2 regions of the Hymenobacter oligotrophus genome follow, and region 2 is predicted to be linked to the other one. Evidence: riboswitches for the same ligand, from Rfam matches in the RefSeq annotation. Region 2 holds a riboswitch; the other holds the start of a gene.

Region 1 (5,887 bases), 650 kb from region 2:
CACACGCCCGGCAGTGTAGTTGGGGTAGCTGCCCTGCCACTCGGTTACATATGCCTTGTTGGCGGGGCCGGCCACTAGGTAGCGCGGCTGCGAGAGGTTGCCAATTTGGCCCACCGAACGGAAGTCGGCAGCGTTTACAATCTCCACTTTGCCGCTGTTGTTGGCCACGATGTACAGCTTATCGCCGATGGGCGTAACCGACTGCACCACGTCGCCGGCCGCGCGGCCGTTGGCGCGCCGGAAGGGGTCTTTGTCGGCTTGCTTGTTGGGCTTGTCGTAAGCCGTAACCGAGCCGCTGGGCGTGCCATAGTTGCCTTGGTTGGCCACGTACACCGCTTTGGTTACCTGCGGAGCCGGCTGCTCTTTGTTGTCGTCGGAGGGGTTGCAGGCGCCCAGCAGGAGGGCTGTTGCTACCAGCGCGGGTAGCCACGGGCGGCGCATCAAAAGTTGCATGTTTGCGGAAGTGAGTGTAGTGAAAGAGAATGATGTGGTTCAGCCGGAAGCCACTAGTGCCAACCTAGGCGCAGGCTCAGCAAAGCCGAGCGGCCAGGCATGGCACGGCCGGCGTAGTTCTGGTAACTTTTGTTGGTGAGGTTATAGCCCTGCACCAAGCCTGTGAGGGTGTAGCGCCCTAGGTGCATGGTGCGGCCGGCGCTAGCGTGCAGCAAAGCGTAGCCGGGCAGGTAGTCATCGGCCGAGGCGGTAGTGTAGCGGTAGCCCGTAAACACACCATTAAGGGTAAGCTGCCAATTGCGCCATGCGTGTTGCGTACCCACCGAAGCCGAGTGGAGCGGCACGTAGCGCAACTGATTGCCAATGGGGTCGAGGTCGGCGGCGTAGCCGCTTACCTTACGGGCTTGGGTATAGGCGTAAGCCGCCGTGGCGCTAAGCCAGTACCGGCCTAAGTGCAGTTGAGCTTGCGTACTGGCCTCGAGGCCACGGCTGCGCACGCGGCGCACGTTGCGCGGCGCCAGCGTAGGTGCTTCAATCCACTCTACCCAGTTATCAACCAGTAAGCTGTAGGCCGTCAGGTCGGCTTGCAGGGCTACGGGCAATTGCGTGCCCAGCAAAGCTTCGTAGTGCAGCCCGCCTTCGTAGCCGACGCCGGTTTCGGGCAGTAATTCCTGGCGTTCTACACCGCCCCAGTACCGCTCGTTCAGGGTAGGCGCACGGTAGCTCCGGGCCGCGTTGGCTTTCAGCCAGAGCTGCTGTTGCTGCCTGCGCCACAGCTGGTATTCGGCACCTAGGGTTGGCGCTACGGGGGCGCGCCGGCCGGGCAGCACGGCCTGGCGCGCGTTTAGCGTAAGGCGTAGGCGGGCCGTGGGGTCGTAGCGCAGCAGGGCAAAGCCGGCGTAGCGTTGCTCGGTAATGTGCCGCCGGTAGCCATCCACATCGGCCACGAAGTGTTGGGCCTCGGCGCCCAGGCGCAAGCTGGCATTGGGGCGCCACTGCAGGGTGTGCTCGGCTTGGGCCTGCCACACCACCGTAGCCGAGTTGCTGGGCTGTACATTGTCGTTGTAGTAGCGAATATTGTCGGCGAAGCGGGCGGCGCGCACGGTGGTTTCGCTGTGGGTTCCGCGCCGGCGGTAACCCAGTACCACCCGGCCGCTCTCATCCTGCTGGCGGGCGTGTGCATCAACCGAACCAACGGATGGCTGAATTTCGCGGTCGGAGCGGGTAAACCACGCCGCACCCGTTAGCTCGGCTTTAGGGCTGAGCTGCAAGCTGAGCTGCTGCGTAAAGCTGCTTTGCTGCAACGCTGCGCTGGCTTGGCGCCGCCGTACGGGGCCACCGAAGTCGAGAGCGGTGTACGGGAAGTTGTTTTCGGAGGAGCGCACCAGCAGGCTGGTTTGCACAGCCACGTGCTCGTCGCGGTGGATGCCGTCGAAGCTCACGGCGCCGTAGCCGAAACTGCCCGCCTCAAGAGTAGCGCTTACCTGCTGGCCCAGCCTAGGTGTGGCCGAGCCCAGCACCACGGCGCCACCCATGGCGCCGGTACCGTAAAGCGCAGCGGCAGGGCCGTGCTGCACGCTTATTTGTTTCACCGAGGTCACGGGCAGCAGCGCCATGTCGGCCTCGCCGAGGGTAGGAAAGTTAATGCTGAAGCCATTCCAGAGCACGGCCGTATGCCGCCCCGAGGTGCCCCTGATCGAGAGCGTAGCCAACTGCCCCGGGCCGTAAGTGCGCAGGTACAGCGGTGTGCGGGCCGATAATGCATCGGCCACCGAAGCCGATTTAAACGGCGCCAGCGCGGCCGAGTCGAGCACGGTAAAGCGGCTGCCGGCGGCATAGCGCGTGGGGCGCAAGCCCTGCACTTGTACTGATGGCAGCACTTGCCGAGCCGTATCGGGTGGGGTAGGGGAGCGTTGTGCTTGCGCCTGGGTACTAGCCGAGGTGCTGAGCAATAATGCTGCCGTAGCCCAGCCGCTGCCCAGCAGCCGGAAGGGGGGGAAAGTGTACATCCGAACCAAAATTTTCGGGGTCGAAAAATTCGGTTCAGAACCCTGCGCGCAACCCGTAAGGCCACTCGCAAAGCCGAGTCAGAATCAGGGAAAATAGCCCGTTGCGGCAACTTCGGGCCGAAATCGATTCATTCTCCGCCCGTCCTCCGCAGGCGCCGAACACTAGAGTTGCACGGGCAGGTCTCCTGACTTGCTTCGGCGCCGGGCGGCCTTCCCATTCCTCCAGCCTAGGTGGCTTTCGCAGGAACAGTGGCGAAGAGAGGCTCGGCGCAGGGTACGGTGAAGCTCACAGTTGCGGGGACAGTCGCCGAATCTCACGGCATTCCCTTTTCAGCCTCGCCCCACAATCGGGGTTTGGCCACCCATGCACCAGCAAAGATACGCAGCGTTTCGGATTTGCTTGATTACACGGATTTTTTGCACACGCGTGTTATCCTTGCGGCAAACATAACCGCACGCGGACCACAGCTACGTATAGCCGAGCATGAAGCTTACGCACGACTACTACCGCCAGCCCGATGTGGTGGCGCTGGCCCGCGACATGCTCGGCAAATACCTGTTTAGTTGCATCGATGGGGTGCTGACCGGTGGCCGCATTGTTGAGACGGAAGCCTATGCCCACATAGGCGACCAAGCCTGTCACTCGCACCTAGGGCGTTTCACCAAGCGCACCAGCGTGATGTACGAAGCCGGTGGGGTGGCCTATGTGTACCTCATCTACGGCCGCTACGCCCTGTTCAATATCATCACCAACGAAGCCGGCAAGGCCGACGCGGTGCTGATTCGGGGGATCGAGCCTACCGAGGGCGTAGCCGAAATGCAACTGCGCAGGGGCATCACCAGCGCCACGCCCAAGCTTACCGCCGGCCCGGGTTTACTCACGCAGGCCCTAGGTATCAGCACCAAGCACTACGGCACCGACCTCACCGGCAACCTCATCTGGCTCGAAGACCTAGGCGAGCAAGTGCCCGATGAGCAAGTAGTAGTCAGCCCCCGCGTAGGCATCGACTACGCCGGCGACGATGCCGCGCTGCCGTGGCGTTTCCGCATACGGGGCAGTAAATGGACGAGCCCAGCCAAGTAAGCAAGGCAATAAGCGAAAGCGCCCGAACCACCTGGTTCGGGCGCTTTCGCTTATTGCTGTTCGGAGCTTGTGCTTGGGTGATGGTTGAGCCGGTCGCAAACCAATACAATTAGGCGGCCGCGCAAATCGGTGGTGGCTAGCAAGTAGGTGGTACCGCCTTCCCGTATGCCCGTGCGGTACCGGAAATCGGCTACCGAGTCGGGGAAGTTGCGCACTGTTACGTGGGCTCTTTGGTCAGCATCGAGGTGGGCAAGTAGCTCCTTCTTGTCGTATTTGCACACCGCCCGGCACTGGAATATGCGGCCCGGGAAATCCTCGCGCAGCGTGTGCGAGGTGTACAGGTGGCTGTGCTGGTGCAGCTTCAAGAGGTTGTAACTAGCCCCAACGCTCTTAAACCCGCCGGCCTTTAGCACGGCCACGTTGGGCTCGTAGATGTAGGTCTGCGGTTCGGCGTAGCGCGGTGTAGCCTTGGCTTCGCGGGTGCGGTTGGTACGGAAGGATTGCTCGCGCCCGTCGCGCATTAAGTTGATGGTCAGGCGTTCCGGGTCTACGGCTGCTTCCTGCCCCAACTCATAAAGCACTTCTTTGCACTCGTTATCCACGGCTACTACCCACAACCGGCGTACGCGGCCAAGCTCCTGCAGCGCCTGCTCCACATCGAGCATGGGCGAGGTTTTCAGCAAAATGCGCTCGGCTTTGCGCAGCAGCAACGGCAGCAGGCGCAGCACGTCGGGCTCGCAGTCGGCCAACCGAAAGATCTTCTTATCGGCGGTGTCGCGGCGGGCCGGGTCGAGGTACAGCCAGTTAAAGTAGCCGTCGGGCTGCTCGCGCAACCACGCGGCTGCGTCGCCCACGTGCACCTGCACGTTGCCAATGCCCAATATACCGAGGTTGTGGCGCACCACCTCGGCCAGCTGCGCGTTACGCTCCACGTAGTGCACCTCGCCTACTTGCTGGGCAAAGTGGCTGGTATCTACCCCAAAGCCACCGGTAAGGTCGGCAACGCGGGCGCCTGCTACCAACTCGGCCTTAAACGCAGCCGTGCGAGCCGACGAAGCTTGCTCAACAGATAAGGAAGCCGGAAATACCAGATCGGGGTTGGCAGCCCAAGCAGGCAGCTTGGCTTTGGCCTTTTGGCGCGCCTGAATCTGCTGCACCAATTCGCGTACGGGCAGATCGGGGTAGCGCCGGGCTTGCAGCGCCAGCGTAGCAGGGTCATCGTGCAGATGCTCGGCTACGTACTGCCGAGCCGCTGCCGACAGCGAAACATCCATCACAGTCGAAATGCGCTTTTTAACAGCGCTAAGGTAAGCAGCCTAGGTTAGCGCAGCGTCCAGCCCACGAGCAGCTGCGGACGACCGGTGGGTGCCGTCACGCCCAGCACATCGGGCTTAACCTGCATAAATCCCATACGGCGCGCCGACGGCAAGGTGGCGTTGTGCGCCTCTACCGCCCGAATAAAATGCTCGTTGGTGCGGTGGGTAATCAGCGCGTTGCTGAGCAAGCTGCCAATGGCTACCCCAATAGCTACCTTTTGGGTATTGTTGAAGTATTGTTGCTCATCGCCGCTCAGTACCTGCTGAGCGTACACGCCCGCCGCACCCATAAATACGGCCCGCTCGCCCAGCAGCATCCACTTTTGGCGGCGGTAGCGGTTAAGGCTAGCCAACGCTTCGGCGTCGTGAGCTACACAGGGGCGCAGGCGCTGGCCAAAGAATCCGGCGTTCTGGTAATCTTCGGTGTTGCCCGTAGCAAACCAGAAATTTTTCTGGCGGCCGTTCAGCCCGCGGTCTTGGTCTTCGGGGCTTAGTTTAATGTACTGAACCGGCTTTTTGGGCGCTTGGGCATGCGCGACACCCGCCAGGCCCAGTGCCAGCGGCAACGACAAAGCAAAACGGCGGCTTCTAGGTGCAAAAGCCAGCGAGAAGGATAGGAGCATGATGCAAAGGTAGGTGGCAATCACCCAGAAATAATTATATCTCTGGATATAATCCGCTCAACACTAGGCTGCCCCGATACGTTCGGAAATTCTTGAGTTTACCACAGCCCGTTGCTGCCGTTGGGTTTGGCCATAAACCCAACCTAGGCCCGGGCGGCCAGCAAGCCAACGAGCTAATAACTTGTTTTATACCTCTTTTATTGTTGCCTGCGAACCACTTGCCTCTCCTAGGTGCCTGCCTGCCGTTTGCTGGCAAAGGCCAACAAATTGGCTACCTTTGTGGTTGGATTGCGAAAATTCCAATATTATGGTTGAGACGACCTACGTACCTTACAAGGTAAAAGACATTTCGCTGGCCGAGTGGGGCCGCAAGGAAATCCGCTTGGCCGAGGCTGAAATGCC
Region 2 (5,887 bases):
GCGCATCTGCTCGCCGTCGGCAAACTTGGGGTTGTGCGAGCGAAACAGCTCCATCGTGCCCGTACGCTGCACCTGCTGAAAGGTGTGGAATATCACCGAAGCCATGCGGCCTTTGTGGTACTCGTTGGGGCCGTACACGTTAAAGAACTTCAGGCCCGCCCAGAAAAACGGTTTTTCCTGCTGCTGAATGGCCCAGTTGTCGAAGTCATTCTTGGAGTCGCCGTAAGGGTTCAGGGGGCGCAGCAGCGGTAGCAGGGCTTCGTCGTCGGAGTAGCCCAAGGTGCCCGAGCCGTAGGTAGCCGCCGAGGAGGCGTACACCAGCGGCAGGTTGTAGCGTACGCAGGCCTCCCACATTTGCTGGCTGTAGTTCAGGTTCAGCAAATCGAACACGGCCTTGTCTTGCTCGGCCGTGTCGGTGCGGGCCCCTAGGTGGAATATGAACTCCACCTGCTCGTGATTCTTGTCGAGCCACTCGAAAAACTCGTTGCGGTCTACGAACTCGCGCAGGCGCTTGCCTTTGAGGTTCGGCATCTTCTTCTCCACCGAGAAGTTGTCCACCGCCACCACGTCGTTGAAGCCATCGGCGTTGAGCCGGCTTACCATGCAGCTGCCGATAAAGCCCGCTGCGCCCGTCACGATAATCATAAGCTCGGAGTCGTTTTCTGTGGGGCAAAGGTAGGGCCGCCACGGGCAATGCACCAGCCGGGCCGCCAAGCCGGCCGCAAAAGCCTGCATGCAGGCGGCGTAGCCCCACCGGAGCGCACAAAAAAGCCCGCCCGCAGCGCGTGCGCGGGCAGGCTTTGGGGTGTGGGGGCGGCCGTTGCCGGCGCCGCTGGGGTTATTGGTTAAGCGAGGCGCTGTACATCCACACCGTTTTTTCCTGCTCCCGAATGTAGTCGCTCATCAGTGCGCCGGTGCCTTCGTCGCTGGCTTCGCTGGCCAGCTCCAGCAGCTCGCGCTCCAAAATCAGCAAGGCCTGAAAGTTCTCGACCACGGTGCGCACGGCGGCGTTGCCCTCCGACACGTTCGTGGCTTCTTTGATGGTGGCCGTGCGCACGTAATCGGTAAACGAGTGCAGCGGGCGGTGGCCCAAGGTGAGAATGCGCTCGGCTATTTCGTCGATTTTCACCAGTGCATCGGTGTACAGTTCCTCAAACTTGGCGTGCAGCTCGAAGAACTTTTCGCCTTTGATGTTCCAGTGAAAACCGCGGGTGTTGATGTAGAAAATCTGGTAGTTGGCGAGCAAGGTGTTCAGGCCCGTAGCAAGTTGCTGCGCCTGAGCCGAGTCTAAACCGATGTGGTTCTTCATGTGCGTTTTGGGAGTGGATTGAGGTACGAACAGCGGCAGCCTCGCCCCGCGCTGCGCCGGCCGGCTGCTCTGGGTGTATAAGCAACGGGGGATACCTAGGGTTTGGCCCGGTGCCAACGCCACAGATTTACGCTCGGCCGAGCTGCGGGTTTTGGCCAAGCTGCCAACCCGCCGCGGCGCCCCAAACCGGGCCCGAAGTTTCCGCTACCTTTGGCCCACTGTTTCTTGGTTGAGTTTACAACCAAACAGCGGCAGGTGCCCGGCCCTAGGTCGGGCTTAAAAAGGGAATCGGGTGCAACTCCCGAACAGACGCGCTACTGTAAGTACCCGCTAGCCAAGTCTTTTCGAGCAAGCCATTGCCCCACACCTAGGGGCGAGAAGGCCGGAAGGATGGTACAAGTCAGGAGACCTGCCCGCCGCTGCTTGGGTGACGCCTTCGCGCCTACAAGGCCGTCATCAGGTAAGGAAAGCAGCCGCCATGCGCTGCCGTGCAGTTTTTTGCCAAAGCTGCACCAGCGCCGTTGGGTGCCTTGCCTGTTGGCTATTTGAGGAAAGCGGAGCGCACGGTAAAACAGCTAGGCAGCAAGTATTCGGTGGCCCCCGGGCCAGCCTTTTTCTCTGCTTGATGACGCCTCTTTCCCTAGGTTCCGACTTGTTTGCGGTGCCCGTGCCGCCGTTGGTGCCGGCCGGTAGCACGCTGCCCGCCGCTGTGCAGCACCGCATCGATACCAAAACCAAACCCCTGGGTGCCCTAGGTCAGCTCGAAGACCTGGCCCGGCAGACCTGCCTGGTGCAGCAAACCCTTACGCCCACGCTGCAGCGGCCGCACCTAGTAGTATTTGCCGCCGACCACGGCATTGCTGCCGAAGGCGTAAGCCCGTACCCCGCCGAAGTAACCGGCCAAATGGTGCGCAATTTCGCCGCGGGCGGGGCGGCCATTAACGTGTTTTGCCGGCAGCACGGCCTTACGCTGCAGGTAATAAATGCAGGCGTAGCCTCCGACCTAACCGATGTGCCCGGCGTGCGCGATGCTAGGGTCGGAGCGGGTACGCGCAGCTTTCTGCACCAAGCGGCTATGTCGGAGGCCGAGTGCCAGCAGGCCCTGAACGCCGGTGCAGCCATCATTAATGAGCTGCACGCCGCCGGTTGCAACGTGGTGGGCTTCGGCGAAATGGGCATTGGCAATACTTCCTCGGCGGCGGTGCTGCTGCACGTGCTCACGGGGCAGCCGCTGGCGCACTGCGTAGGCCGCGGCACCGGCCTCGACGACGCCGGCCTGCAGCGCAAGCTCGCGGTGCTTGCCCAAGCCGTGGCGGCCCACCCCGAGGTGTCGGCCAGCAACCCTCTGCAAATGCTGGCTACGTTCGGCGGCTTCGAAATAGCGCAGCTCTGCGGCGCCATGTACCGCGCCGCCGCCCTGCGCATGCTGGTGCTCGTCGATGGCTTTATCGTGAGTGCTGCGCTGCTGGTGGCGGCCCGCCTCGAGCCCACTGTGCTCGACTATTGCGTGTTCTGCACCCAATCGGCCGAGGCGGGGCACCGCCATTTGCTGGCCGCCCTAGGTGCCCGCCCGTTGCTGCAGTTGGGCTTGCGCTTGGGCGAGGGCACCGGCTGCGCGTTGGCGTACCCGCTGGTGCAGTCGGCAGTGGCATTCCTGAACGAAATGGCTTCCTTCGAAAGCGCCGGCGTAAGCACGGCCACCGCGGAGGCATCAGCTGCCGAAGCCCGATGAAACAGTGGCTCCGCACCCAAGTAGAGCTGCTGCTGACGGCCGTAATGTTCTACACCCGCATACCCTGCCCCGGCTGGATTGGCCACTCCGAGGAACTGCTTAACCGCTCCACTATTTATTTCCCGCTGATTGGGTGGCTGGTGGGCGCGGCCTCGGCCGTGGTGTACCTAGGGGCGGCTTACTTGTGGGGCTCGGCTATCGGCTTGCTCCTGAGCATGGTGGCTTCGGTGCTGATTACCGGCGCTTTCCACGAAGACGGCTTTGCCGACGTGTGCGACGGTTTTGGCGGAGGTTGGACAAGCGGCCGCATCCTCGAAATCATGAAGGATAGCCGCGTGGGCACCTACGGCGTGGTGGGTTTGGGCTTGCTGATGGCCACCAAATTTGGCGCCCTGTACCAAGTGGGCGGCGCCGAATCGGCCGTTAAAGCCTCCATCCCTGTGTTGCTGCTGGTGGCGCACCCGCTCAGTCGCCTCACGGCGCTTAGCTTCGTATTCACGCATCAGTACGCCCGCGAAAACGACGACGCCAAAGCCAAGCCCGTAGCCAAAGCCCTCGACCTAGGTCGGCTGCTGACGGCCAGCGCTTGGGGCCTGCTGCCGTTGCTGGCGTGGGTGGCCTACGCCCAAAACCCGGGCATGCTGCTGGTGCTGCTGCCGCTGGCTATCCTGCAAATAGTGCTGGGTCGGTGGTTTCAGCGCTGGATTGGCGGCTACACCGGCGACTGCCTCGGCGCTACCCAGCAGTTGGCCGAAGTGCTGATCTACTTGTTTTTCACCGCCCGTATTTGGTTTTAATGGCTGCTCCGCTGCTCGATGTTTACCTGATCCGCCACACGGCAGTAGCCACACCGGGCCTCTGCTACGGCCACCACGACGTAGGCCTGGCCGAGAGCTTCCGCGACGAAGTAGCCGCGTTGCAAACCAAGCTACCCGCGGCGCCGGGTCAAGGTTTTCGAGCTTTCACCAGCCCATCGTCGCGCTGCCAGCAACTGGCGCACACCGTTGCCGGCACCGCCACTCCCGACGAGCGCCTGCGCGAAATGCACTTTGGCGTTTGGGAAAACCGCTTGTGGAGTGAGCTGCCCGAGACCGAGCTCACGCCCTGGATGGCCGACTACGTAACCGTGGCGCCGCCCGCCGGCGAAACCTTTCAGCAGCTGCAAGACCGCGCCACGGAGTTTTTGGCCGAGCTACCTCAGCTGCCCGCCCATGCTGGACCGGTGTTGGTATTCACTCACGGCGGCGTAATTCGGGCCATGCTGGCGCACTGCCTGGGTTACCCGTTGCGCAATGCCTTTCAGGTAACCATCGACTTCGCTTCGGTTACGCAGCTTACCCATCAGCACGGGCGCTGGCAGGTGCGCACCGTCAACCGCTAAACAGTACTTAGGGGCAAGGCTTTGCTTGCCGCTCATCATCACTTATCTGCGCTCTACTTTTGCTAGCCATGCGCTATCTGTACTCGCTGTTGCTCGGTCTTTCGCTGGCAGCTTGCTCCCAAGCTCCTGATTCGGCCAACGCATCAAAAACCGCTGCTGCGGTGCCCGCACGCATCACCGTCACCGACGACCTAGGCCGCACCGTCAGCATTCCGTCGCGCCCCAAACGTGTTATGGCTCTAGCAGCTTCTATGACGGAAATGCTGTTTGCCGTAGCCGACACCAGCACCATCATTGCCCGCACCCAAGCCTGCGACTACCCGGCCGCGGCGCTGCGCAAGCCCAAAGTCAGCAGCTACCCCGTCGATTTCGAAACCATTGTGGGCATGCACCCCGATGTAGTGTTCACAATTGAGGGCATGACCAGCGCCGCCGATGCCGCCCGCCTGCAGCAGTTAGGCGTGCCCGTGTACTACCAGCGCTACCGCCGCGTCGAGGACATCTTCCGCGGCCTCCGCGACCTAGGCCGCCTGCTTGGTCGCGAGGCGCAAGCTCAGCACCTCACCGATTCGCTCCGGCGCGAGCTGGCCAGCCTGCCCGCCACCGCTGGCCCCAAGCCGCGCACGTTGGCCATTACCTGGCTCGACCCAATTTACGCCTACGGCCGCAACACGCTCTTCACCGATAAAGTCCGGCTGGCCGGCGGGCAGAATGCTCTGCAAGATTCGTTTCCGCAGCCTTACCCGGCGCTTACCCGCGAGTACATTCTTAAGCTGAACCCCGATGTGCTTATTGGCGGGCGGTTTGGCAAGCTCGATAGCACGTTTTTCCGCATGTACCCCGAGCTGCGCCGCATCAAAGCCTACCAAACCCGGCAGGTGTACCCCGTCGACGGCGACCTGATGGCCCGCCCCAGCCCGCGCGTCGTCGAATCCGTACGCGAGCTACACCGTTTGCTGCACCCCACTACATGAGCCGTCGTGCGCCGCTGCTTTTTGGCTTAACTCTGGTAGCTGCCTTTGGGCTGCTACTGATAGGTATGCGCCTGGGCAGCATCGAAAGCGCCGATTACGCCACCCTTTGGCAAGCCCTGCAGCACTACGATGCCAACAACCCGGCGCACTTGGTGCTCATCGAGTTGCGGCTGCCTAGGTTGTTGCTGGCTTTGTTGGCCGGCGGAGGCTTGGCCCTGAGCGGCTACCTCATGCAAGCCATGGTAAACAACCCCCTGGCCGACCCGTACCTGCTCGGCACAGCTTCGGGCGCTTCCCTAGGTGCTTTGGTGGTGAGTGTGTTGTTGCCAGCTGCCAGCACCATCACGCCCTGGATCTTACCCATCGGCAGCTTGGCCGGGGCCGCGGGCGCCACCTTGCTCGTAATCGGCATTGGCTCGCGCCGCGGCCGGCTGATACCGGCCCAACTGCTCCTGGCTGGTGTGGCCGTGGCCGCCATGCTCAATGCCCTA

Evidence for each region. Region 2 has a riboswitch for cobalamin ahead of cobT (nicotinate-nucleotide--dimethylbenzimidazole phosphoribosyltransferase). Riboswitches for the same ligand answer to the same signal wherever they lie in the genome.
Region 1: it holds a riboswitch for cobalamin, as region 2 does, so the genes downstream of both, D3Y59_RS15960 (TonB-dependent receptor) here and cobT (nicotinate-nucleotide--dimethylbenzimidazole phosphoribosyltransferase) in region 2, are expected to answer to the same signal.

The regions. Positions count from the first base shown of each region.
Region 1 covers NZ_CP032317.1:3,720,183-3,726,069, forward strand. The annotation lists gene D3Y59_RS15955 (YncE family protein) at 1-453, opposite strand, end outside; gene D3Y59_RS15960 (TonB-dependent receptor) at 507-2,462, opposite strand; cobalamin riboswitch at 2,621-2,843, opposite strand; gene D3Y59_RS15965 (DNA-3-methyladenine glycosylase) at 2,947-3,546, shown strand; gene D3Y59_RS15970 (THUMP-like domain-containing protein) at 3,597-4,820, opposite strand; gene D3Y59_RS15975 (hypothetical protein) at 4,868-5,485, opposite strand; gene ahcY (adenosylhomocysteinase) at 5,793-5,887, shown strand, end outside.
Region 2 covers NZ_CP032317.1:271,210-277,096, forward strand. The annotation lists gene rfaD (ADP-glyceromanno-heptose 6-epimerase) at 1-645, opposite strand, end outside; gene D3Y59_RS01060 (Dps family protein) at 839-1,309, opposite strand; cobalamin riboswitch at 1,546-1,740, shown strand; gene cobT (nicotinate-nucleotide--dimethylbenzimidazole phosphoribosyltransferase) at 1,935-3,041, shown strand; gene D3Y59_RS01070 (adenosylcobinamide-GDP ribazoletransferase) at 3,038-3,838, shown strand; gene cobC (alpha-ribazole phosphatase family protein) at 3,838-4,422, shown strand; gene D3Y59_RS01080 (ABC transporter substrate-binding protein) at 4,491-5,396, shown strand; gene D3Y59_RS01085 (FecCD family ABC transporter permease) at 5,393-5,887, shown strand, end outside.